Regions from separate parts of the Microbacterium sp. LWO12-1.2 genome, predicted to be linked through region 1. Evidence: predicted binding sites of a transcription regulator. Region 1 holds the regulator's gene; each other region holds the start of a gene.
What was found. The regulator LexA, encoded in region 1, represses DNA repair genes until DNA is damaged. The targets are predictions, from matches to a motif close to TCGAACANNTGTTCGA.
Positions count from the first base shown of each region.

Region 2: MRBLWO12_RS17020 (DUF222 domain-containing protein) is a predicted target of LexA. The motif match lies at 1,556-1,571, and genes of this name have one in related genera.
Region 3: recA (recombinase RecA) is a predicted target of LexA. The motif match lies at 5,012-5,027, and genes of this name have one in related genera.

Region 1 covers NZ_JBEGII010000001.1:1,797,896-1,805,811, forward strand. Annotated here, with positions in the region: gene MRBLWO12_RS08605 (SseB family protein) at 1-496, opposite strand, end outside; gene priA (bifunctional 1-(5-phosphoribosyl)-5-((5-phosphoribosylamino)methylideneamino)imidazole-4-carboxamide isomerase/phosphoribosylanthranilate isomerase PriA) at 480-1,226, opposite strand; gene MRBLWO12_RS08615 (MinD/ParA family ATP-binding protein) at 1,880-2,851, shown strand; gene hisH (imidazole glycerol phosphate synthase subunit HisH) at 2,871-3,509, opposite strand; gene hisB (imidazoleglycerol-phosphate dehydratase HisB) at 3,506-4,123, opposite strand; gene MRBLWO12_RS08630 (histidinol-phosphate transaminase) at 4,120-5,214, opposite strand; gene MRBLWO12_RS08635 (LysM peptidoglycan-binding domain-containing protein) at 5,277-5,639, opposite strand; gene lexA (transcriptional repressor LexA) at 5,950-6,636, shown strand; gene MRBLWO12_RS08645 (S9 family peptidase) at 6,681-7,916, shown strand, end outside.
Region 2 covers NZ_JBEGII010000001.1:3,555,518-3,563,433, forward strand. Annotated here, with positions in the region: gene MRBLWO12_RS17010 (MFS transporter) at 1-1,081, opposite strand, end outside; gene MRBLWO12_RS17015 (ArsR/SmtB family transcription factor) at 1,163-1,468, shown strand; gene MRBLWO12_RS17020 (DUF222 domain-containing protein) at 1,602-2,945, shown strand; gene MRBLWO12_RS17025 (hypothetical protein) at 3,032-3,505, opposite strand; gene MRBLWO12_RS17030 (hypothetical protein) at 3,519-4,139, opposite strand; gene MRBLWO12_RS17035 (YciI family protein) at 4,230-4,568, shown strand; gene MRBLWO12_RS17040 (helix-turn-helix domain-containing protein) at 4,582-4,878, opposite strand; gene map (type I methionyl aminopeptidase) at 4,947-5,720, shown strand; gene MRBLWO12_RS17050 (glycosyltransferase family 2 protein) at 5,732-7,261, opposite strand; gene MRBLWO12_RS17055 (DUF4127 family protein) at 7,411-7,916, opposite strand, start outside.
Region 3 covers NZ_JBEGII010000001.1:997,760-1,005,675, reverse strand. Annotated here, with positions in the region: gene MRBLWO12_RS04695 (dihydrofolate reductase family protein) at 1-259, opposite strand, end outside; gene miaA (tRNA (adenosine(37)-N6)-dimethylallyltransferase MiaA) at 298-1,212, opposite strand; gene miaB (tRNA (N6-isopentenyl adenosine(37)-C2)-methylthiotransferase MiaB) at 1,239-2,786, opposite strand; gene MRBLWO12_RS04680 (regulatory protein RecX) at 2,837-3,310, opposite strand; gene recA (recombinase RecA) at 3,766-4,815, opposite strand; gene MRBLWO12_RS04670 (DUF3046 domain-containing protein) at 5,081-5,305, opposite strand; gene MRBLWO12_RS04665 (helix-turn-helix domain-containing protein) at 5,329-5,637, opposite strand; gene MRBLWO12_RS04660 (CinA family protein) at 5,779-6,264, opposite strand; gene pgsA (CDP-diacylglycerol--glycerol-3-phosphate 3-phosphatidyltransferase) at 6,261-6,836, opposite strand; gene MRBLWO12_RS04650 (FtsK/SpoIIIE family DNA translocase) at 6,836-7,916, opposite strand, start outside.

The DNA of each region.
Region 1 (7,916 bases):
AGACGAACTCGGTGTCGGATGTCGGATCGAGCACGATGAGGTCGGTGTCCTCCGCGGACGCCGCCAGGGCAGCCCGAAGCGCCTCGACCGGGATCGGTCGTGCCGCGGGATCCCACTTCTGCATCGCCTCGACGGAGGAGAACACCGGCTGCACGCGACGCCCGTCCGGGGCTGCGACGGTCACGATCGACAGTTCCTGCGTCTTGTCGACAGCCAGACCGCTCGGCGCGATGCCCTCCTCGCCCTTCTCGGCGATCAGCGGGATCAGCACCCGTGCGGAACGGAAGGCATCGACGACCTCGACCTGACTGCCCTCGCCTGCACGGAAGCGCAGGAGGGCGGCGAGCAGTGCGGGGTCGGCGGAGCCGTCATCCTCCGCATGCGGGTTCGACTCGAAGCTGCGCCCCTCCCAGGGGACGCCCGCGGAGTCCCCGCGGTTCGCGGCAGCGTGCCCGTGGTCACCGTGACCGCAGGCGTCGTCAGTCCCCTGCGACATCCAGCGCCTCGGCCAGCGTGAACGCACCGGCGTAGAGAGCCTTGCCGACGATCGCGCCCTCGATGCCGAGCGGCACGAGCTCGCGCAGCGCCGCGATGTCGTCCAGATTCGAGATTCCCCCGGAAGCCACGACCGGCTTCGGGGTGCGCGATGCGACCTCGCGCAGCAGTTCGAGGTTCGGTCCGCGCAGCGTGCCGTCCTTGGTGACATCGGTGACGACGTAACGGCTGCATCCGGCGTCCTCGAGGCGGTCGAGGACCTCCCAGAGGTCACCACCCTCCTTGGTCCAGCCGCGTGCTGCCAGAGTCGTGCCTCGCACGTCGAGACCCACGGCGATCGCCTCGCCGTAGCGTCCGATCACGTCGGCGGCCCACTCGGGGTTCTCGAGAGCCGCGGTTCCGAGGTTGATGCGGGTCGCGCCGCTCTCGAGCGCCGCTTCGAGGGTCGCATCGTCGCGGATGCCACCGGACAGCTCGATGTTGACACCGCGGTACTGCTTGATGACCTTGCGCAGGATGGGGGCGTTGCTGCCGCGACCGAACGCAGCGTCGAGGTCGACGAGATGGATCCACTTCGCCCCCTGCGACACCCACTCCCCTGCGGCATCCAGCGGGTCGCCGTAGTTGGTCTCGGTGCCGGCCTCGCCCTGCGTGAGGCGAACGGCCTTTCCACCGGCGACGTCGACGGCCGGGAGAAGCGTGAGTGAGGGAGACTGCGCGAAGTCGTTCATGGGTTCCTAAGGTGAGGATTCAGATCAGCGGTCCGAGCACACCCGTCACGGACGCACGAGAACCGAGAGTATCGCGACCCTGGTCACCCTCCAAATGCAGGGGAAACGTGACGGAAACGCACGGGATAGGCTGAGTCATCATGTCCGGACCCCACGAAGAAGCCACACCGGGTACCGGCGCGCGTCGACGCGACGATCAGCCCCCGCTCGTCGAGTCTGTCCCGCTCTTCTCGACCGACGCCCCCGCGGTTCCTCCGCGGCCGGCGACGGCACCCACGCCACCGGCTCAGCCGCCGTACCGCCGTACCCGTGCAGAGGCCCGCGAAGACCGCGCCCCGCAGCCATCCGCACCTCCGCGCCCGCTGCCGCCGGCGCCGGTGACGCCGCCCACGGGGACGTCACCGGCATCCCAGGTCGCCGTGCCGGCCACGGCCCCCACCGACACCGTCCCCCGCCGCCCGCTCGCGCCCGGCCCCGCGGGTGCATCGACCTCACCGACGGCCGTGCCCCGGATGCCCGCGGCCCCGACGCCGGGGCTTCAGGCACCCACGCCAGGGATTCAGACACCGACGCCGCCTGTCGTCCCGGCCTCATCCAGATCCGCGCCACCCGCACCTGCACCCTCGGTGCCGGCGTCCTCGGCGCCTGGGCCTGTGCCGTCGACCCCGGCACACATCGAGGCGGAATCACGTCGTGAGCAGCGGGTGCGCGAACGGGACTCGTTCCTGCAGACCGAGCGCCCCGAGGAGCCGGCCCGTGAGGGCGCCCGCGGCGCGCTCAACCGCCTCGGCCTGCGCATCCGTCCTTCGGCGGACGAGCAGTCGGCTCGTGACGACGAGCTCGCGGTGAGTCAGCACTGGCCAGGACCGCGCACGATAGCGGTCGTGAACGGCAAAGGGGGCGCCGGGAAGACCCCGACGACCATCCTGCTCTCCGCCGTGTTCGCCCGCTACGGCGGCGCCGGAGTGCTCGCGTGGGACAACAACCAGACGCGTGGCACGCTGGGCTGGCGCACCGACACGGGAGCGCACGATCGCACGCTCCTCGAGCTGCTCCCGGAGTCTCAGCGACTGCTGGGCACCGGAGCGCAGTCCGCTGATCTTGCGCATTTCATGCACCATCAGCCCCGCGAGAAGTACGACGTGCTGCGCTCGAAGCCGATCAGGCTCGCTCACGAGAACCGGCTGAGTCCGACGGACGTCGACGCGATCCACTCCGTCGCGGCGAAGTTCTACCGACTGATCGTGATCGATTCCGGCAACGACGAGTCGGACCCGATGTGGTTGCGGATGATCGACCATGCAGACCAGCTCGTGATCGCGACCACGACGCGCGCGGATCACGCCGAAGCCGGAGCCCTGCTCATCGAGGCACTCGAGGAACGAGACGAGAGGTCCGCGCGGCTGGCGCGTCAGTCCGTCGCCGTGGTCTCCCAGGCCGATCCGAAAGCGACGGCTGCCGAGCTCGATCACGTCACCAACGGCTACCGCTCCCTGTCACGGGAGGTCGTGAGCATCCCGTTCGATCACGAGATGGTCGACGGCCCGCTTCGCTACGGCGCATTGCACAAGCGCACCCAGCGGGCGTGGCTGTCTGCAGCAGCAGCCGTCGCCCGCGGTTTCTGAGCCGTCGAACTCCTCAGGCTCAGCGGAGGCTGCCGACCCAGTTCCGCAGGAGCTGGATGCCGGCCTCCCCCGACTTCTCCGGGTGGAACTGCGTGGCCGAGAGCGGCCCGTTCTCCACGGCGGCGAGGAACGGATCGCCGTACGTGGTCCACGTCAGCACCGGCTGCGGGAACGGCGGGATGACGTCGAGCTCCCAGGACTGCGCGCCGTAGGAGTGCACGAAGTAGAAGCGCTCCTCCTCGATGCCCTTGAAAAGCACGCTGTTCTCGCCAGGGCTGACCGTGTTCCACCCCATGTGCGGGAGCACGGGCGCGTTGAGCTCGGTCACGGCGCCCGGCCATTCACCGAGGCCCTCCGAGTCGACGCCGCGCTCGACGCCGTGCGCGAAGAGCACCTGCATGCCGACGCAGATCCCGAGCACCGGGCGTCCGCCGGCGAGACGACGGTCGATGATCTCGTCGCCCCCGTGCGCGTGCAACGCATCCCGCACCGCCGCGAACGCTCCCACGCCGGGCACGACAAGGCCGTCGGCCTCGAGCGCCTCTGTGCGGTTGCGCGTCAGCACCGCGTCGGCCCCGGCGGCGGCGAGGGCCTTGACGGCGGAATGCACGTTCCCCGACTCGTAGTCGAAGACCGCGACCTTCGGGGCGCGCGTCACAGCGCGCCCTTGGTCGACGGAATGCCCTCGACGAGGGGGTCGAGCGCCTTGGCCTGACGGAATGCGCGCGCGAACGCCTTGTACTCCGCCTCGGCGATGTGATGCGGGTCCCGGCCTCCGAGCACGCGCACGTGCACGGTGAGACCGGCATTGAAGGCGATGGCCTCGAACGAGTGGCGCACGAGCGATCCGGTGAAGTGACCGCCGATGAGGTGGTGCTCGAACCCGACCGGCTCCCCCTCGTGCACCAGATAGGGACGGCCGGAGATGTCGACGACGGCCTGCGCGAGCGCCTCGTCGAGCGGCACCAGGGCGTCGCCGTAGCGGGAGATGCCGGACTTGTCTCCCAGCGCCTCGAGGATCGCCTGCCCGAGCACGATCGACACGTCCTCCACCGTGTGGTGGGCGTCGATGTGGGTGTCGCCGGACGCCCGCACTGTGAGGTCGGTCAGCGAGTGCTTCGCGAAGGCGGTGAGCATGTGGTCGAAGAACGGCACCGAGGTGTCGATGCGGCTCGCGCCGGTTCCATCGAGGTTCAGGTCGAGTTCGACGGTGGACTCCGACGTGCCGCGCACGCGGCTCGCGGTGCGCGGGGTCAGGGCGAGGCTGCTCATGATGCCGAGTCTATCGAGGCGAGCGCTTCGAGGAACGCCGTGGTCTCCGCCTCGGTGCCCGCCGTGACGCGCAGGTGGCCGGGGATGCCGACGTCGCGGATCAGTACGCCCTGGTCGTAGAGCTTCTGCCATGTCGCCTTCGGGTCGGCCACTCCGCCGAACAGCACGAAGTTGCTCCAGGATTCGTGCGGCGTGTAGCCGAGTGCCTCGAGGGTCGCGGTGATCCGGTCACGCTGCTCGACGATCTCGTCGACCATGCCGAGCATGACATCGGCGTTGCGCAGCGCGGCGACCGCAGCCGCCTGGGTCAGTGCGCTCAGGTGATACGGCAACCGGACGAGCCGGAGCGCATCGATGAAGCCGGGGTCTGCCGCGAGATAGCCGACCCGCGCACCGGCGAAGGCGAACGCCTTGCTCATCGTGCGCGAGACCGCCAGGCGCGGACGCCCCGCGAGCAGCGACAGCGCCGAAGGAGCGTCGCGCGGGGCAAACTCCTGGTACGCCTCATCGACCACCACGACGCCGCGCGCAACCTCGTACACCGCTTCGATGACATCGAGGCCGAGGGGCGTACCGGTCGGGTTGTTCGGCGAGCAGAGCAGCACGACGTCGGGATCGACGGCCCGCACCTGGGCGGCGGCCTCGTCCGGCGTGATGGTGTAGTCGGGTTGGCGAGTGCCGCCGACCCAGCGCGCTCCTGTGCCCTGCGCGATCAGCGGATACATCGAGTACGTGGGCGCGAACCCGAAGGCGGTGCGCCCCGGACCGCCGAAGGCCTGCAGGATGTGCTGCAGCACCTCGTTCGATCCGTTGCCCGCCCAGATGCCGTCCGCCTCGAGACCGTGCCCGAGGTAGTCAGCGAAACCCTCACGGAGGGTCGTGAACTCACGGTCGGGGTAGCGATTCACGTCACGGATGGCGACAGCGATCTCATCGAGGATGTCGCTGGCCACCTCGTCGGGAATCGGATGGGTGTTCTCGTTCACGTTGAGGGCGATCGGCAGCGGCGCCTGCGGGGCACCGTACGGGGTCAGCCCGCGGAGGTCGTCGCGAAGCGGCAGGTCATCGAGGGAAGCGGTCACCCTACCCATGCTAGAACGCTCGGCGGGACGCCGAGAGCGTTCTGGCAGAGGGGCAGTGACGCTCGAGTGCGTCAGCTCGTGTACTGCGCGGGAATCGACAGCGACTGGCCGATCTGCAGCTCGCCGGTCTGCAGGAGGTTCAGGCGGGTGATCTCGCCGATGACCTCGCGCGGGTCGGCGGTCGGCGCGATCTCGCTGGCGATCGACCACAGCGTATCGCCGGGGAGAACCGTGACCGTCTCGAAGCTGACCGTTCCAGTGCTCTCGTTCGATGCGAGGGCGCTACCGCCGCTGATCGCGGCGAAGGCGATACCCGCAGCGAGTGGCAGGGCAGCGAGAGCGAGCAGCACGCGGCGACCGCGAACCGTCAGCCGAAGACGCGTCGCCGGACGAGCCGGGATGACTGCTGCGGTGCTGAAGGTGATGGTGCTCATGGTGTGCTCCTCTGCGTCGCCCCGTTACCGGGAGGATCAGCCACCTGCCGCACGGGCCGGTGGAAGTTGGCGTAGCGTTCGCATTCTGCACTCGGCCGGGAGGGCTGAATGCGAAGCTACGTTCCGAAGATATCTTCGAGTTCGAACATCTGTCAAGCTTTCTTCGAAACCGCAGCCGCCAATCCGCCGACACGCTCGAACAGATCTTCCAGATCCGCATGATTCTCGGATACGGTTTCGATAGGAACACCCCACCACGGGCCTCCGACATTCGAAGAGCGGCGTCGGAAACGCGTACCGAAGGAGCATGATGAGCGAGAACTCAGCCCCCGAGCCAGAGGCACCGCGCACGCGCCGTCGGAAGAGCCTGAGCCCCAAGCAGATGGCGATCCTCGAGGTCATCCAGGCCTCTATCGCCCAGCAGGGCTATCCGCCGAGCATGCGCGAGATCGGCGACGCGGTCGGACTCAAGTCGCTCTCCAGCGTGACGCACCAGCTCGGGCAGCTGGAGTTGAGCGGCTACCTCCGCCGCGACCCCGGCAAGACCAGGGCGATGGAGGTGCTGATCGATCTTCCCGGTTCCAGCACCGAGAACCCGGCTGATGTGGCGACGCCGGTCGGTGACGCCGCGCTCGTGCCGCTCGTGGGTCGCATCGCCGCCGGTGTGCCGATCACCGCGGAGCAGCAGGTCGAGGAGATCTTCCCCCTCCCCCGTCAGCTCGTGGGAAAGGGCGACCTCTTCATGCTCAAGGTGTCTGGTGAGTCGATGATCGACGCCGCGATCTGCGATGGCGACTGGGTCGTCATCCGCTCGCAGAACAGCGCAGAGAACGGTGAGATCGTCGCAGCGATGCTCGACGACGAGGCGACGGTCAAGACTTTCCGCCGACGTGACGGTCACACCTGGCTGCTGCCCCGCAACTCGGCGTTCGAACCGATCCTCGGTGATGAGGCCACGGTGCTGGGTAAGGTCGTCGCCGTGCTCCGCGCCGTCTGATCGCCTGGCGCGCATCGGCAGTGCAGCGCGCATAGGCTCGAGGCATGACTTCGCCCCACGGGTCCTGGCCCTCCCCCTTCTCGGCGGCATCGGTCGCCGTCTCGTCACCCCGCTTCGACGGAGCACGGTTCGTGGGAGAAGAGATCTGGTGGGGCGAGTCCGTGCCGACCGAGGGCGGTCGAGTGACCGTGCGGTCATCGACGGGACGAGAGGTCCTGCAGGGCCCCTGGAGCGCGCGTTCGCGAGTGCATGAGTACGGCGGAGGGGCGTGGACGGCTGATCCCGACGGCATCCTGTACTTCGTCGACGCCAGGGATCAGCGCGTCTACCGTCGCTCCGGCGACGGCGACATCACGCCGCTGACGCCCGAAGGCCCCGCGCACGGCGGTCTGCGGTGGCAGCATGGCCACCTGCTCGCAGTACGCGAGGATCTGACCTCCTCGCCCCATAGACGAGCGATCGTGGGCATCCCCCGGGACGGTTCCGCATCCGACGATGCGACCGCGATCCAGGTGTTCGCCGAAGGTCCCTCCTTCTTCGCGCATCCGGCCCTCTCCCCCGACGGCTCGCGGATCGCCTGGGTCGAGTGGAGCGGCGAGCGGATGCCGTGGGATGCCGCCGCGCTCCGGATCGCGACCGTGGACGGCCGCGAGGCAGCGTCACTCCCCGCTCAGGCGGCATTGCAACCCGAGTGGATCGCCGACGACGCGCTGCTCTACGCCGATGACCCCTCCGGGCGCTGGCTCCTGCATCGCATCCAGCTGGACGGGATTACCGCACGCGGCCCCGCCGAGATCATCGCCCCCGCGGATGCCGATACCGGCTATGGACTGTGGGTGCTGGGCAACCGGTGGTTCCTGCCGCTCGCCGACGGGCGGATCGTCGCGGTGCGCACGAACGGACGCGACCGCATCGTCGTGATCGATGCCGATGGCGATGTCCGTGAGCTGGACGTGCCCTGCGACGGGCATGTGAGTGTGGACGATGTCAGCGGCAGCCGCGTGCTGCTCTCCGGCAACGGCTCGCGCGTGAGCCCTGGCGTGTGGTGCGTGGACCTGGACTCCGGCGAGGTGACGGCGGTGCGTGGTGGCGAGAGCGTGGATCCCGCGTGGATGCCCGCCGCGCAACTGATCGACATCGAAGGCGCGCACGGTCCGGTGCATGCATACGCCTACGCGCCGGCGAACCCGGACGTCTCCGCCCCCGCCGACGAGCTGCCGCCCTATGTCGTGCTCGTGCACGGCGGACCGACCGCGCACGTGACCGGAGCCGCATCCGCC
Region 2 (7,916 bases), 1.8 Mb from region 1:
CTCCCGAGAAGGCGGTGCCGAACCCCATACCGGTGACGGCAGCGGCGACGAGGTAGAACGGTAGCGATCCCACGCTCAGCGCGATGAGCGACAGCAGTGTGCCGACCGCCAGGGCCGAGGTGCCGAACAGCACCATCGAACGGGCGGGGATCTTCCGCAGCACGAACGCGGTGATGGCGCCGACTCCGGCGAGCAGCACGACGCCGAGTCCCTGCCAGATGTGGGCCGTGCCGCCGAGCTCGCCGCGCACGATGTTGGCGCCGAGCGACAGGAACAGTCCGCCGGTGGCCCAGCCCGCGATCACGGCGGGGGCTCCGCGCCAGAAGTCCGCGCGGATCTCCTGCGGGATCGACAGGCGGAAGCTCAGCGATGCCCACACCCCGGGCTTGCGCGGTGCGGTCTCGGGGATGAGGAAGAAGAGTGCCGCGAGCACGACGTACGCGGAACTCAGCGGCGCGAACACGTCGAGCAGTGCCTCGCCGCTGACGTCGAGCAGCACAGCCGAGGCCAGGGCGCCGAGCGCGAGTCCGATGCCGGGACTCAGCGCATTCCACAGTGCCGCGACTCCGGGACGTCCGCCGGGCGCGAAGTCGAGCACCGTCGCCGAGAGCGCCGAGATCAGCAGACCGCTCGCGATGCCCTGCAGGATGCGGGCGAGGAACAGCACGGCGACGGCATCCGCGTGCCAGAACAGGAACATGCTCCCCGCCAGCAGCAGGAATCCGACGATCGCGACCGGGCGACGGCCGATGTGGTCCGAGAGCGAACCGGCGGTGAGGAGGGTGAGCAGCAGCGCCACGGCGTAGACCGCGAACACGGCGCTGATGACGATCGCGTCGAACCCGATGTCCTGCGCGAGCACCGGATAGAACGGCGACGGCGCACTCGCCCCGACCATCATCAGGATCTGCGCCACGATCGCCAGCACGAACCCGAATCTCCGCCGCTGGCCCCCTCGCTGGGTCCCTGAGCCTGTCGAAGGGCCCTGATCCGCAGTGGGTCCCTGATCCGCGGTGGGTCCCTGATCCTGTCGAAGGGTCGCGGATGCCGTCGGCACGACGATCGGTGCGGTACTGGTCATGGGGCTCCTCATAAGGTTCGAGAATCATCGAACTATCGGAGCGTACTCGCCATCCGTCAATTGTTCAACTATTATCGAACCATGCCTGGCGATCTTCCGCATCCGGAGCGCTCCGAGATCCAGCTGACAGACGTGCTCTTCGCGCTCAGCGACCCCGAGCGCCTCGCCATCACGCGCCAGCTCGCCGACGGCCCGCTCGACATGGCCGCCTGCCACGCCACCGACCCGAACCTTCCCAAGTCGACCAAGTCGCACTTCATGAAGGTGCTGCGCGAGGCCGGAGTCATCCGTAATGAGCCCAATGGCCGCCGACGGATGCTGACGCTCCGCCGTGACGACCTCGATGCGCTGTTCCCGGGACTGCTGGAGTCGGTGCTCCGGAACTAGCTGCCCCAACCAAGCTCCAACCAGACTTGACGTCACTGCACCGGCCCCCGGGCTCCCGCCGCGGCATGCTGAAGTATCGGAATACATTCGAACAAAGCTACGAATAAGGTCCTTCTCCGCGGTAAAATCGAGCATGCCCAAACTCCACGCTCTGCACGACGCGGTCCTCCGCCTCGATGCCGCGTGGGCGGATGCCGATGGCACGCTCGACCTGACGCGGAATCAGCTCATCGGGGTCCACGAGGCGATCGGTGCGCTGCAGCGCCAGTTGGATGCCGTGCACGCCGAGGTGGCTGCGGGCATCGCGCGGGAGTCTCGTCCTGAACTCGGCACCGATGGCCTGGCCAAGCAGCGGGGGTACCGTTCGCCGGCCACACTCATCGCCGCGACCGTGGGAATCTCAACCGGCGACGCCGCACGACTGGTTGCGGTGGGCGAGGCGACGGCTCCGCGCAGCGACCTTCTGGGCGCACGCCTGCCCGCCAGGTATCCCGCCGTGCGCGCGGCGCTCGAGTCGGGGATGATCGGCGTCCAGGCTGCCGCCTTGATCGTCGCGCTCCTCGATCGATGCCGCGTCGCGGCCGGCGCGGAGCGCATCGCAGTGGGGGAGCGGATGCTGGCAGAAGCCGCCCCCGGCCTTTCGCTCGACGACCTTCGCAAGCTCATCGTGCGAGCGGAAGCGTGGCTCGATCCGGATGGTGTCGAACCGCGCGGCGAGGAGCAGCGCAGCGCCCGTTCGCTCAGGATGTTCGAGCGCAACGGCATGCTGCACCTCGACGCGAAGCTCGATGTCGAGACCGCCGCTCCGATCGTCGCTGCCATCCGCGGATACGTCACTGCGGCATTCGCGGCACGCGCAGAAGCTCCTGATCCCGAATCGCCGGATGCTGATCGCCGCACGGTCGCCATGATCCAGGCTGATGGCCTTGCTGTCTTCTGCGCCCACGCGCTCGGCTGCAAGGCCGAGCGACTCCCGCTGGCCGGTGCGACGGTCATCGTCCGCATCGGCCTCGATGAACTGCAGTCCGGAGCGGGTTCCGCGGCGATCGACGGCATCGACCAGCCCATCAGCGTCGCGGCGGCCCGCCGGATGGCGGCCGGAGGTGGCGTGATCCCCTGTGTGCTCGGCGGTGAGAGCGAGATCCTCGACTGGGGCCGTGAGAAGCGGCTCTTCACCAGGGGGCAACGGCGCGCGCTCGTCGAACGCGACGGGGGATGTGCGATGTGCGGGCTGCCGCCTGAGATGACCAAAGCGCATCACATTCGATGGTGGAAGCGAGATCACGGACCGACAGATCTTTCGAACGGCGTTCTGCTCTGCGAGACGTGTCACCATCGCATCCATGACAACGGCTGGGAGATCCGCATCGACGGTGCAGGTGTCGCCGCGAGGGTCTGGTTCGTGCCGCCCCGGTACGTCGATCCCGCGCGAACGCCACGGCTGGGCGGTCGCGCCCGCTTCGACATCGCCGCGTGACCGCGTGGCGCATGGCCGTGTGACCGCGTCGCTTCGAGAGGCAGTCGGAGTGCTCCGCTCTACGTGGAAGGGGGCGGTGACTCAATTCAGAGGCCCTGTGTCAGCCTCCACAGCGGCCCACGATCCAGGGGGTCGTAGCCCGGGTCCGCCAGCAGCTTTCGCAAGTGAGGATATGCGATGTCGGGTGCCCTTCTGAGCTCCGCCTGGTACGCCTCAAGTTCGTTCTGTCGTCGAATGTCGCGAGACCAGAACTCCCACGTGTGGTCCGTCACCCGCCCCAGGGCGCGCAGGCCGAGCTGATCCTCCGACAGGGCGAGGTAGTCGCGGACCAATGGACGGTCAGATCGAGTCGCTCTGTTTCGGAGCGCGAAGCTCCGCGACCTGCGATCCATCAGCTCCCAGTACCGAACCAGGTACAGGGCTTCAAGCTCACGATGCATCTGTCGGTTCACATGACGGATCTGCACGGCGCCCAGGATGATCGCTACGAGAGCGGCTGCTGACACCACCGCTGTGAGCGCTTCGGCCCAGTTGGGCAGCGAAGAGCTGATCACATCCATGGCTGTGTCCGGTTCACCAAGGCGCATGGCCGACAAGGTTCCTCGCCTGATCGCGCATCGTCGCATCAGCATCGATCGCGAGGCGCTCGACGAGGTTGCGATAGTCACGGGCGGCCTGCTTGTTGAAGCTCTCGGGGGTGTTGGCCGAGTGCACGACCTTGCCTCGCGCGTCGATGAGCGCTTCGAGCTCTTTACGGTCGTCGCGGGTGGTCTTCTTCAGGAAGGACACACCCACGGCCGAGTACAAGAGTTCGATCTGTTTCGTTCCGGCGGTGTTCATGCCGAACTGGTCACCATTCGGATCACCCTTGGCGAGGGCGACGACGCGAGCCTTCCAGATCTCGCGCCACCCGGGATGCACTGTCAGCTCCCACGCCGACGATGACACCGATTCAATCGCTGACCGAGCACTCGCCGGCACCCGTCCCGGATCGATGTTGTCCGCGAGGAAGGCGCTCACTTCCACGGCGGCATCCTCGACGTATGCCTCCCATGCCGCGTATGTCAGGGCGACTGATGCGACGAACATCGATGCCTCCTTGCTCGTCGGGCGCCCCCTTCCCGTCTTCGTGCCCTCGATGAGTCGATCGGCATGGACCAGGGAAGTGGAGAACGCGGTCAAGGAGTTACTCACGGATCGAGACTATCTGCCCTCGCATCCGCTGATGAGTGCTCTCGCGCAACCCCCTTGTTCCCCCCGCTGCTCGCGCGGCACCATCGACCCATGACAAAGTTCCTCATCTCATTCCCGAGTGCAGCCATGCAGGTCGACGAAGAGGACTTCCCGACCGTCGTCGCCGAGTCCCACGCCGTGATCGCCGAGGCCAAAGAGGCCGGCGTCTACGTGTTCGGCGGGGGGATCGCAGAAGAGATCGACCCCGTGCTGGTGGCGGTCGACGGCACCGTCCAGAAGACGACCTACCCGGGCAGCGAACTCACGGGCGGTTTCACGGTGCTCGAACTCCCGACCCGTGAGGATGCCGTCGAGTGGGCGCACAAGATCGCGGCGGCGTGCCGGTGCGCGCAAGAACTCCGCGAGTTCGCATTCGACCCGGACAGCTGAGCCGAGTCTTCGGCTACGAGGCGATCCGATCCCGGCCAGCAGCGAGATCGCCAGCGCTGCCGGCGGCATCCGCCCCGATCTCGGCCCAGAGGGCATCCAGCGAGATCTCGAGCACTCCGGCGATGGCCGCGATCGTCGAGAATGCGGGAGTCGCGACCCGACCAGACTCGATCTTGCGCAGGGTCTCCGGCGAGACGCCGGCATCGAGCGCGACACTCAGCATCGACCGCTCGCCGCGCGCACGTCGCAGCAGAGCGCCCAGGCGCTCACCGCGTTCGAGCTCGGCGGGGGTGAGCGGCATCCGGACCATCATGATGCCCATACTAATACCGGGATAGTATTACCGGGATAGTTTTCGGCACCCACGGAGAGACCCCCATGATCGAGATCCTGACCCCTGCTGAGCTGGACCGCGCCCGCGATACGGGGGCGCTCGTCGGCACCATCCTGCAGACGATGAAGGAGCGCGCCACCGTCGGCGTGAACCTGCTCGACATCGACAAGTGGACCAAGCAGATGATCGAGGATGCCGGTGCCGTCTCCTGCTACGTCGACTATGCGCCCTCGTTCGGCCGGGGCCCCTTCGGCCACTACATCTGCACGGCCGTGAATGACGCGGTGCTGCACGGGCTTCCCCACGACTACGTGCTCCGCGACGGCGACCTGCTCACGCTCGACCTCGCCGTCACGCTCCGCGGCATCTCCGCCGACGCAGCGATCAGCTTCGTGGTCGGGGAGACCCAGGCTCCCGAGGATCTCGCGATGATCGACGCGACGCAGCGCGCGCTCGCCGCGGGCATCGCCGCCGCCCGCCCCAAAGCCCGCATCGGCGACATCTCCCGCGCGATCGGAGCCGTGCTTCGCCAGGCCGGCTACCCGATCAACCTCGAGTTCGGCGGGCACGGCATCGGTTCGACCATGCACCAGGACCCGCACATCGCGAACGACGGACGCCCGGGCCGCGGCTATATCCTGCGCCCCGGTCTGCTGCTCGCGATCGAGCCGTGGGTCATGGCCGACACCGACGAGCTCGTGACGGATGACGATGGCTGGACCCTCCGCAGCGCGACCGGCGCCCGCACCGCGCACACCGAGCACACGATCGCGATCACCGAGAAGGGTGCAGAGATCCTGACCCTGCCGCGCGACTGACCGCCCCGGAACTACTTGCGCCGCGCGCGCCAGCGCCGCATCGCGCGACCGGCTGAGTCCTTCAGCTGTCCGCCGGGCCACTCGCGCCGCAGCTCGACGTCTCCGTCATCCGTGGCGACGAGCTCGCAGGTGCGGCCGGCCAGGAACGGCGAACGGCCGGCGCGGGCGAGCGTCTCAGGGTCGGCCTGCACGGGAACGTCGAAGGTCCAGCCTGCGCGCCGCACCTTCGCGGTGAGGCGCGCGCTGCGCAGAGCATCCGTCGGCCCGAACGTCTTGAGCGGGTCGATCGTCACGACGACGGCGCCCAGATCGGGCTGCCCCTGGCTGACCAGCTTCCGCTCGCTCGCGCCCTCATCTCCCGACACGATGTCGGACAGGACGATGTCGATGCGATCGTTGCCCAGTTCGCGACTGGCGACGAGCGCGTCGGCAGGCAGGTCAGCGAGCCAGGGCGCCGATACCAGCCGCTCCGCCCCCGCATCCGAGGTGAAGACCAGGGCATCGCGACCCTCGTGCGTGATCGTGACCCGGAGCGTGAGGTGGAGTCCGCCGCCGCGCGACCAGGTCGCCGATGTCACCGTGGCCCGGCACTCCATGTCGGTCTCGAACCTCGCGTAGCGCACGAGGTCCTCCCACCGACCTGCGCGGAGCAGGGCCGAGCGGATGCGGTGCGGGAACGCGAGTCCGCCGTCGACTCCCGGCCCGAACCTCTTCTGCACCAGGGGCGCCACGACGCGCAGCAGACGCTCGCGGTACGCCGCGGGATACTTCACCATGCGGCGTCCGGCGAGCCGCTTCAGGATCTTCCCGCGATACCAGTGCCGCAGCAGCCGGTCGCGCAGCCGGCCGGGTTCGGTGTGCGCTTCGACGAGGTCGAGCACAGCCTCCAGGTGCGGGAAGTACGACTCCGGGTCGATGCGCGACGAGCTGGCGCTCCCCGGGTGCTTGACCCACGCGTAGCAGGGCTCGCTCGCGAGGATCGAGATCGTGTCGGCCGCGAAGTACGCCTCCATCACGAAGAGGTGGTCTTCCAGTCGCACCTTCCCGTCGGGGAAGCGGATGTTGTTCGCGCGCAGGAACGACGTACGGAACAGCTTGTGCGGGGTGAGCATCTCCAGCAGCGGGTCCTTGCCCAGCGTCGCGTTCGGGATGTCGCGGCGGAAGATCCGCGTGGGCAGATCGCGCCCGATCCCCACCTCGCGGCCGACGACGACGTCCGAGCCATGCAGGTCGGCGTAGTCGCACAGCTTCTCGAGCGCGCCGTCGAACAGCCAGTCGTCCTGATCCACGAACTGCACGTAGGTGCCGCGGGCGGCCTCGACCCCGCGGTTGCGCGGTGTTCCCGGCCATCCGGAGTGCGGCAGGTCCAGCACGCGCACGTTCGGCCGGGTGCGCGCGACCTCCGTCAGCCGCGCGTGCGTCTCCTGGCCGGAACCGTCGTCGCACAGCAGTACTTCGAACGCGCCGGCGGGCAGAGTCTGCCGATCGAACGAGGCGATCAGGTCGTCGAATGTGGGGCCGGGGCGGAAGACCGGAACCACCACACTCACTCGGATGGACGCGGGCGGCTCTTGACGATCAGACTCTGGGGACACCATAGGGAGTCAAACATGACTTCCTGTGCACAGCACGGGGGTTGCCTTTTCGGCGCGCCCGTGCATGGTGCGGCGCGGCGGCTGCAGCAGGGTCTCTACGCGAGCACGAGGCCGATCTCGAACGATCGTCTCCACGGCAGCGTCAGCTCCGCGATCTGCACACCGTCGGCGGGCAGCATCGCCTCCAGGAGCGACGAGAGCTCATCGCGGATCGCCGCCTCAGCCTTCGCGACCAGGGCGTCGTCTGCCATCGGATAGATGTCGGGGAACAGTGCGGCCCCGGAATCGGTGCGCACGACCGCCTGGTAGGCGAAATCGTCGAGCAGCCGGGTCAACAGGGCGATGCGCGCCGCGCGGGCGTCGAACGTCTCTGCGGCGCGACCCACCACGGCGGCAGCGGCGACGGCGACCACGCTGCCGAGCGTGTTCCCCGCGGTGTTCCATCCGCCGAACGCCTCCAGCCGACCGAGCAGGTCCGCCTCGGCGAGGGCGCGAACCAGGGCCTCGTCCGCGCCGTTCGGGTAGCGCACATCGGCGAGGGCGACATGCTCCCCGGCGTCCAGACGTGCCTGCACGAGGGCGACCGTGCCGGCCACGGCAT
Region 3 (7,916 bases), 800 kb from region 1:
CTCCCTCCGGGGCGGGGAGTTCCCGGTGCGTGAAGACCCAGGTCGGCTGCACGTACGGCCACGGTTCGTCGCCTTGGTTGCGGAGCAGCCACTCGTACGTCGAGGCGCCCATCGCGAGCGCACCGACGCCCTTCTCGAACGCCGCATATGCCATCGGGCCCTCGTGATCGATGTCCTGCTTCAGCAGCCACTCCAGCGAGTGCTCAGGGGTCGCGATGAAACCGTCCAGGCTGGACGCCGTGTAGTAGTACGTGGTCATGGTCCCAGCGTCGCAGGGGCCACCGACATCGGCAGGCCTCAGCCTTCGAGAAGCGAGCGCACGTCAACCGGCGGCCGCTGCCATTCGAGCCCGCCGTACCGTTTGAACCACGACACCTGGCGACGGGCATAGCGGCGGGTGAGCGCCTGTGTCTCGGCGATTGCCTCCGCGCGCGTGAGTCGACCCTCGAGTTGGCCCAGGGCTTGCGCGTAACCGATCGCACGCCGCGCCGTGACTCCGCGCTCAAGGCCCTGCTCTCGCAGCCCCGCTACCTCGTCGAGAAGGCCGGACTCCCACATCCGTTCGACTCGTGCGTCGAGCCGCTCGACCAGTTCCGGCCTGTCGACGTGCATGCCGATCAGCCGCGTGTGTGGGCGCCACAACACCGGTTGCGCGGGCAATGCTGCGCCGTGGTTCTCGCCGCCCTGTTCGAGTACTTCCAGCGCGCGGACCACGCGGCGGTCGTTACGCGGATCGATGCGCGCCGCGGTTTCTGGATCAAGAGCACGGATACGGTCGAGCAGCGCAGCGACACCTTGCTCTTCCAGTTCGCGCTCCAGTCGCACGCGCACCTCCGGATCACGCGGAGGGAACTGGAAGTCGTAGATGACGCTCGAGACGTACAGACCGGACCCGCCGACGAGGATCGCATCGCCGCCGCGCTCATGGATCCCGGAGACCGCTTCACGAGCGAGCGGCTGATACCAGGCCACTGCGGCCTCCTGCTCGACCTCTCTCACGTCGAAGAGGTGGTGCGGGATGCCCCGACGCTCTTCAAGGTTCAGCTTCGCCGTGCCGATGTCCATCCCTCGATACAGCTGCATCGCGTCGGCGTTCACGATCTCGGCGTGGTTTCCGCGCTCGCGCAGAGCTTCTGCGAGGTCGAGCGCGAGGTCGCTCTTTCCGGTACCTGTCGCACCGACGACCGCCCAGAGACGAGGCGCCGACACCATCAGCGGTTCGCGCTCAGGGATCGCGTTCACACTCCGACGCGCAGCGTCGGGAGCCCGAGTGATACAGCGCGCGGTCCGCCGTCGCTTGCCGGTGCCGGCACCGCGCAGGACTCCGCCTGAGCACGATCCCAGGCGTCTCCGCCGCGGGTGCGACGGATCTGCAGCGGACGGCCGGTCGGATCATCGGCGAGCAGGTGGAACGGAGCCGCATGCGTGATCGTCACGGTGACCACGTCGCCAGGACGGGGAAGATCCGATCCCTCGGGGACCTGGAAGTGCACAAGACGGTTGTCCTGAGCGCGACCGGTCAGACGATTCGTCGCGGCATCCTTCTTGCCCTCGCCGGTCGAGACCAGCACCTCGACCTCGCGACCGATCTGCTTCTGGCTCTCCTCGAGCGAGATGCGCTCCTGCAGCGCGATCAGCCGGTTGTAGCGTTCCTGGACGATCTCCTTCGGCACCTGGTCTTCCATGGTGGCGGCGGGGGTGCCCTCACGGATGGAGTACTGGAACGTGAAGGCGCCGGAGAATCGTGCCTGTTCGACGACACGCATGGTGTCCTGGAAGTCTTCTTCGGTCTCGCCGGGGAAGCCCACGATGATGTCGGTCGTGATCGACGCGTGCGGAATGCGCTCACGCACACGGTCGAGAATCCCGAGGAAGCGGTCGCTCCGGTAAGAGCGCCGCATCGCCTTGAGGATGCGGTCGCTTCCGGACTGCAGCGGCATGTGCAGCTGCGGCATGACGTTGGGCGTCTCAGCCATCGCATCGATGACGTCGTCCGTGAAGGCTGCCGGATGCGGGCTGGTGAAGCGGATGCGCTCGAGCCCGTCGATCTCCCCTGCGGCGCGCAGGAGCTTGCCGAATGCCTGGCGATCACCGAATTCGACGCCGTAGGAGTTGACGTTCTGGCCCAGAAGGGTGACTTCGAGGGCGCCGTCTTCGACCAACAATCGGATCTCGTTCAGGATGTCACCGGGGCGACGGTCCTTCTCCTTACCGCGCAGGCTCGGCACGATGCAGAACGTACAGGTGTTGTTGCAGCCCACCGAGATCGATACCCATCCACTGTGGGCGGCGTCCCGCTTCGTGGGAAGCGTCGACGGGAACACCTCCAGCGCCTCGAGGATCTCGAGCTCAGCCTCGCCGTTGTGGCGCGCGCGCTCGAGAAGACCCGGCAGCGAGCCCATGTTGTGCGTCCCGAAGACGACGTCCACCCATGGCGCCTTGTCGAGCACGGCCTGCTTGTCCATCTGAGCGAGACAACCGCCCACGGCGATCTGCATGCCGTCCTTGCGCCGCTTGACCCCAGCGAGTTGACCGAGCGTCCCGTAGAGCTTGCCCGCGGCGTTGTCACGCACAGCGCACGTGTTGATGATGACGACGTCCGCCTCGGTCCCGGGCTCTGCACGCGTATAGCCTGCGCTCTCGAGCGAACCGGACAATCGCTCAGAGTCGTGCACGTTCATCTGGCACCCGAAGGTTCGCACTTCGTAGGATCGCTGTCGGCCGTCGACGTCGACGGCTGCCGACGAGGCGGTGATGATCGTCGGTTCGCTGCGCGGGATAGTCATGATCATCCCATTGTACGAGCGTGATCGCCTGGATCAGCGCGGCGGAGGCGTCAGTCGGAATCCACGAACCGCACGCCGGTCGGGCGTCCACCGAACGTCGCCTCAGCCAATGCCGACTTCGCCGCGGTCATCGCCACGGATCCGTTGTACCCGCGGCGCGACAGCTGCCCTACCAATCGTCGGAGAGCAGTCTCCGGCTCCAGCCTGCTGAGGGATCGTGCTTTGGTCCGGGCGAAGTCGAGCGCACGCTCCGCATCGTCATCGGGCAACTCATCGAGCGCCGCGTTGACCACGTCACGGGGGATCCCGCGCTGCGCGAGTGCACGGGACAGCGCAACGCGTCCCTGCCCCTTGCGCTGGGTTCCCGACTCCACGAGTTGGCTGGCGAGGGCAGCGTCATCGAGATATCCGCGTCGAGTGAACTCATCGAGCACGTCATCGATCTGGGCACCATCAAGCCCGTGGGTCTTCAGTACCGTGCGCGCTTCCGAGATCGACAACGAGCGCGCTCTGAGCTTCCTCACGAGACTCTCGGCCGCGATCCTCCGGCTCTCCTCCGGGTCCGGGCCATCCACGGACTCGGCATCGTCCCGCGCGCCATGTCCATCCAAGGCCCGCAACCGTGGGGCATTCTTGGGCGATCCTCCCCCGTTGGCGGGATGCCGATCACTCGGCGTGCCGTCAGACGTGGACTCTGTCGACCGACCGCTCGGCAGTGACGCATCCCACGTCGATCGCCAGAGACCGGCGTCACCGCTCCTCTGCGGTGCGGCGTTCGTCGCCTCCTCTGAGCCCGGAGAGGACCTCGTTTCTGACTGCCCGAGATGCTGGCCCGCCGGGAAACGCTTCGCGGCGCTCCCGACCGAGGCATCCGTCGACGCATCGGCGGTTCGAGCTTCCCGTCCACCGAACAACGGGATAACGGGGGCGAGCCGCGTATCAGAGTCTCGCGGTCCGCCCCCGCTCTCACCAGTCATGATCAGGCCGGACGACGCTCGGCGAGCTCGTCAGCAGAGGCGACAGCCGCCACCTGCGGGCCGATGCCGAGCTTCTGCTTGATCTGCGTCTCGATCGCCAACGCGATGTCGGGGTTGTTCAGCAGGAACGTACGGGCGTTCTCCTTGCCCTGTCCCAGCTGGTCTCCGTCATAGGTGTACCAGGAACCGGACTTCTTGACGATGGCGTGCTCGACGCCGAAGTCGATGAGACTGCCCTCTCGCGAGATACCGATGCCGTAGAGGATGTCGAACTCCGCCTGCTTGAACGGCGGCGCCATCTTGTTCTTCACGACCTTGACGCGGGTGCGGTTTCCGACGGCCTCCGTGCCATCCTTCAGCGTCTCGATTCGACGGATGTCGAGTCGCACCGAGGCGTAGAACTTCAGCGCCTTTCCACCGGCGGTCGTCTCGGGGGAACCGAAGAAGACACCGATTTTCTCACGCAGCTGGTTGATGAAGATCATTGTGGTGTTGGTCTGGTTGAGACCACCGGTGAGCTTACGAAGCGCCTGCGACATGAGGCGAGCCTGGAGACCGACGTGCGAGTCGCCCATCTCTCCCTCGATCTCAGCGCGCGGCACCAGGGCGGCCACCGAGTCGATGACGATCAGGTCGATCGCGCCGGAACGCACGAGCATGTCGGCGATCTCGAGCGCCTGCTCTCCGGTATCGGGCTGCGAGACGAGCAGGGCGTCGATGTCGACTCCGAGCTTCGCCGCGTAGTCGGGGTCGAGCGCGTGCTCGGCATCGATGAATGCGGCGATGCCGCCGGCGCGCTGTGCGTTGGCGATCGCGTGCAGGGTCAACGTGGTCTTACCCGAGGACTCCGGGCCGTAGATCTCGACGATACGACCTCGCGGCAGGCCTCCCACGCCGAGAGCGACGTCGAGGGCGATGGATCCGGTGGGGATCACGGCGACAGGAGCACGCTCGTCGCTGCCCAGCCGCATGACCGAGCCCTTTCCGAACTGGCGATCGATCTGTGCGAGAGCTGTTTCCAGGGACTTCTCGCGGTCTGCGGGTGATGGCATGATGTGTTCCTTCTGCTCGCGTGGTGCCGCCTGTAGGCTGTCGCGGCGCTCCCGGTTGGGAGCAACTCTCCGACAAGGCGTATGGCTCATCGGCCATGTCTTCACCGTACGAGGGGCCTCAGACATTCGGTCGAGGAACCTGCGAACAGTGGAGAGCACCAGCTCTGAACCACTTGTGCAGAAGACTACGCCCGATTCGAACGCATCTTCGACGACACGCCGCTCACGGCGCACCGGAAAACGGAGCTATCGAACAGTAGTTCGGTCAACGCTTGCGTGGTTCGATACGGCCGACACCGTGGCGTCGGCCCTCGGGGACGTCCATCTCATCGCAGAGCGCGTACCAGATCTCGCGAGGAGGAACCCCGGCCTCGAGAGCCTCAGAAGCCGTACGATCACCTAGCGGAGTCAGAACCAGATCTTGAAGGAGAGAAGACGCACGCGTGCGGAACTCGGAATCCACAGCGCGGAGGAACTCGCTACGACGCATTGAGGAAAGTGAGAACCTGCGACTCAGCGCAGCGAGAGCTCGGGCTCGATCGATGCCACGAGGTCGTCCGGAACGACGTCCGGGAAGACCTGGATGCCCTCGAGCACGGAGATGCGATCGCCGACCTCACGCATGATGGTCGAGATGGGCACATCGAGCGCATCCGCGACCGAAGCCAGAATCTCGCTCGACGCTTCCTTCTGACCACGCTCGACCTCGCTGAGGTAGCCCAGCGCAACCGATGCCTTGCTCGCGACCTGCCGGAGGGTGCGGCCCTTCTGCAGGCGGAAGTCCCTCAGCACATCGCCGATTTCCTGTCGTACAAGAATCATCGGAACCTCCTCCCGGATCGTGTAGTCAGAGTCTCCTCCGACGAGATCGCCAGTCTAGTCCTACCGGCTTTCACAAAATCTACCCCTGCACTCTGTGGTTTGAATGTGAGCACATCATTCGTAACGGCGAGAACACGCCAGCTATTCCCCGAGCACATCACACAGCGTTCGCAGCACGGCGTCGACCGCCGCGGAGCGGATCTGCGCACGGTCGCCGTCGAACCGGAACTCCACCGTGCGCGACGTCTCGGGCGTGACCACGCCCACGTGCACTGTTCCCACGGGCTGGCCATCTGGCGAGTCGGGGCCGGCGATCCCGGTCGTCGAGATTCCGACATCAGCCGCGATGCCGCCGACGCTCACCGCGCGGCGCACCCCATCCGCCATCTGCCACGCGACGGTCGGATGCACCGGCCCGTGCCGTTCGAGAAGACTCTCGTCGACTCCGAGCAAAGAGTGCTTCACCGGCGTCGCGTATGCAACGACGCCACCCCACAGCACGGAAGACGCACCGGGCACCGCGACCAGCGCTGCGCTGACAGACCCACCGGTCAGCGACTCGGCGACTCCGAGAGTCCACCCCCGTCGCCCGAGAGCGGTCAGAACAGCGGCAGCCGAAGATGTCATGCCTTCTGCCGTGAGCCCCGGACCTGCGCGACGATGTAATCGATCCCACTCACCACGGTGAGGATGAGCACGATGATCATCAGCACACCGGTGACCAGGGTCCATGGTCCGAGACCGATGAGCTCATGCAGCGGCAACAGCGCCCAGCCCAGAGCCACACCCTGGAACGCCGTCTTGATCTTGCCCATCCACGCAGCCGCCACAACATGCTCCTTGGCGACGACGAGCCGATGGACGGTGATTCCCCACTCTCTAACGAGGATGATCAGCACGATCCACCATTGGAGCTCCCCCAGGATCGCGAGACCGATGAAGCCTGCCCCGGTGAGAAGCTTGTCGGCGATCGGGTCCCAGAGCTTCCCGAAGTCGCTGACGATGTCGTACTTACGTGCGAGGTACCCGTCGACCCAGTCCGTCGAGATCGCGACGATGAACAGAATCGCGGCCGTCCACCGGAGTCCCGGACTCGGGACTCCGTATGTCCCGCCGAGCAGAAGCACGACGAAGAAGATGACCGCCAGCGGGATACGTGCGATCGTGATCGCGTTGGGGAGCTGCCTCGGAATGGTCATCAGTCGCGTCCTGTCAGGCCCCAGGCGTCTTCGTCGCCTTCGGATTCGACGACGGGGAGCCCGTCGTATTGCGCCTCGATCGGATCAACCGTGGCCGGAAGCGGCGGCACCGGAGGCACCGTCGGGGTGGGGGCCGGCGCGGGGGAATCCTCTCCGCGCAGCTTCGCCATCACCTGCGGCAGCTGTTCGGCGGTTGCCAGCACATCTCGCGCCTTCGACCCCTCGGAGGGTCCGACGATCTCGCGCGACTCCAACAGGTCCATGAGGCGTCCCGCCTTCGCGAACCCGACTCGCAGTTTGCGCTGGAGCATAGACGTGGACCCGAACTGGGAGGAGACGATGAGCTCTGCGGCAGCAAGCAGAAGTTCGAGGTCATCCCCGATATCCTCGTCGACTTCCTTCTTCTTGGCCGGCTCCATGGCCTCCTGGACATCGGAGCGGTACTCGGGACGAGCCTGGCGGGTCACGTGCTTGACGACCGCGTCGATCTCCTTCTCGTCGACCCACGCGCCCTGGAGACGGAACGGCTTCGACGATCCCATGGGCGAGAACAGAGCGTCACCCTGACCGATCAGCTTGTCAGCACCGGGACTGTCGAGGATCACGCGGCTGTCTGTGACGCTGGTCACGGCGAATGCCAGTCGGGACGGGACGTTGGCCTTGATCAGACCGGTGACCACGTCGACGCTGGGTCGTTGGGTCGCGAGCACCAGATGGATACCGGAGGCACGCGCAAGCTGTGTGATGCGGACGATCGAATCTTCCACGTCACGCGGGGCGACCATCATCAGGTCGGCGAGCTCATCGACCACGACCAGGAGATACGGGTACGGCTTGAGCACACGTTCACTGCCCACGGGGAGCTCCACCTCGCCGGCACGCACCGCCCGGTTGAAGTCGTCGATGTGACGGAAGCCGAACGACGCGAGGTCGTCGTACCGCATGTCCATCTCCTTCACGACCCACTGGAGCGCCTCTGCGGCCTTCTTCGGGTTCGTGATGATGGGCGTGATCAGGTGCGGCACACCGGCGTAGCTCGTGAGTTCGACGCGCTTCGGGTCGATGAGGACCATACGCACG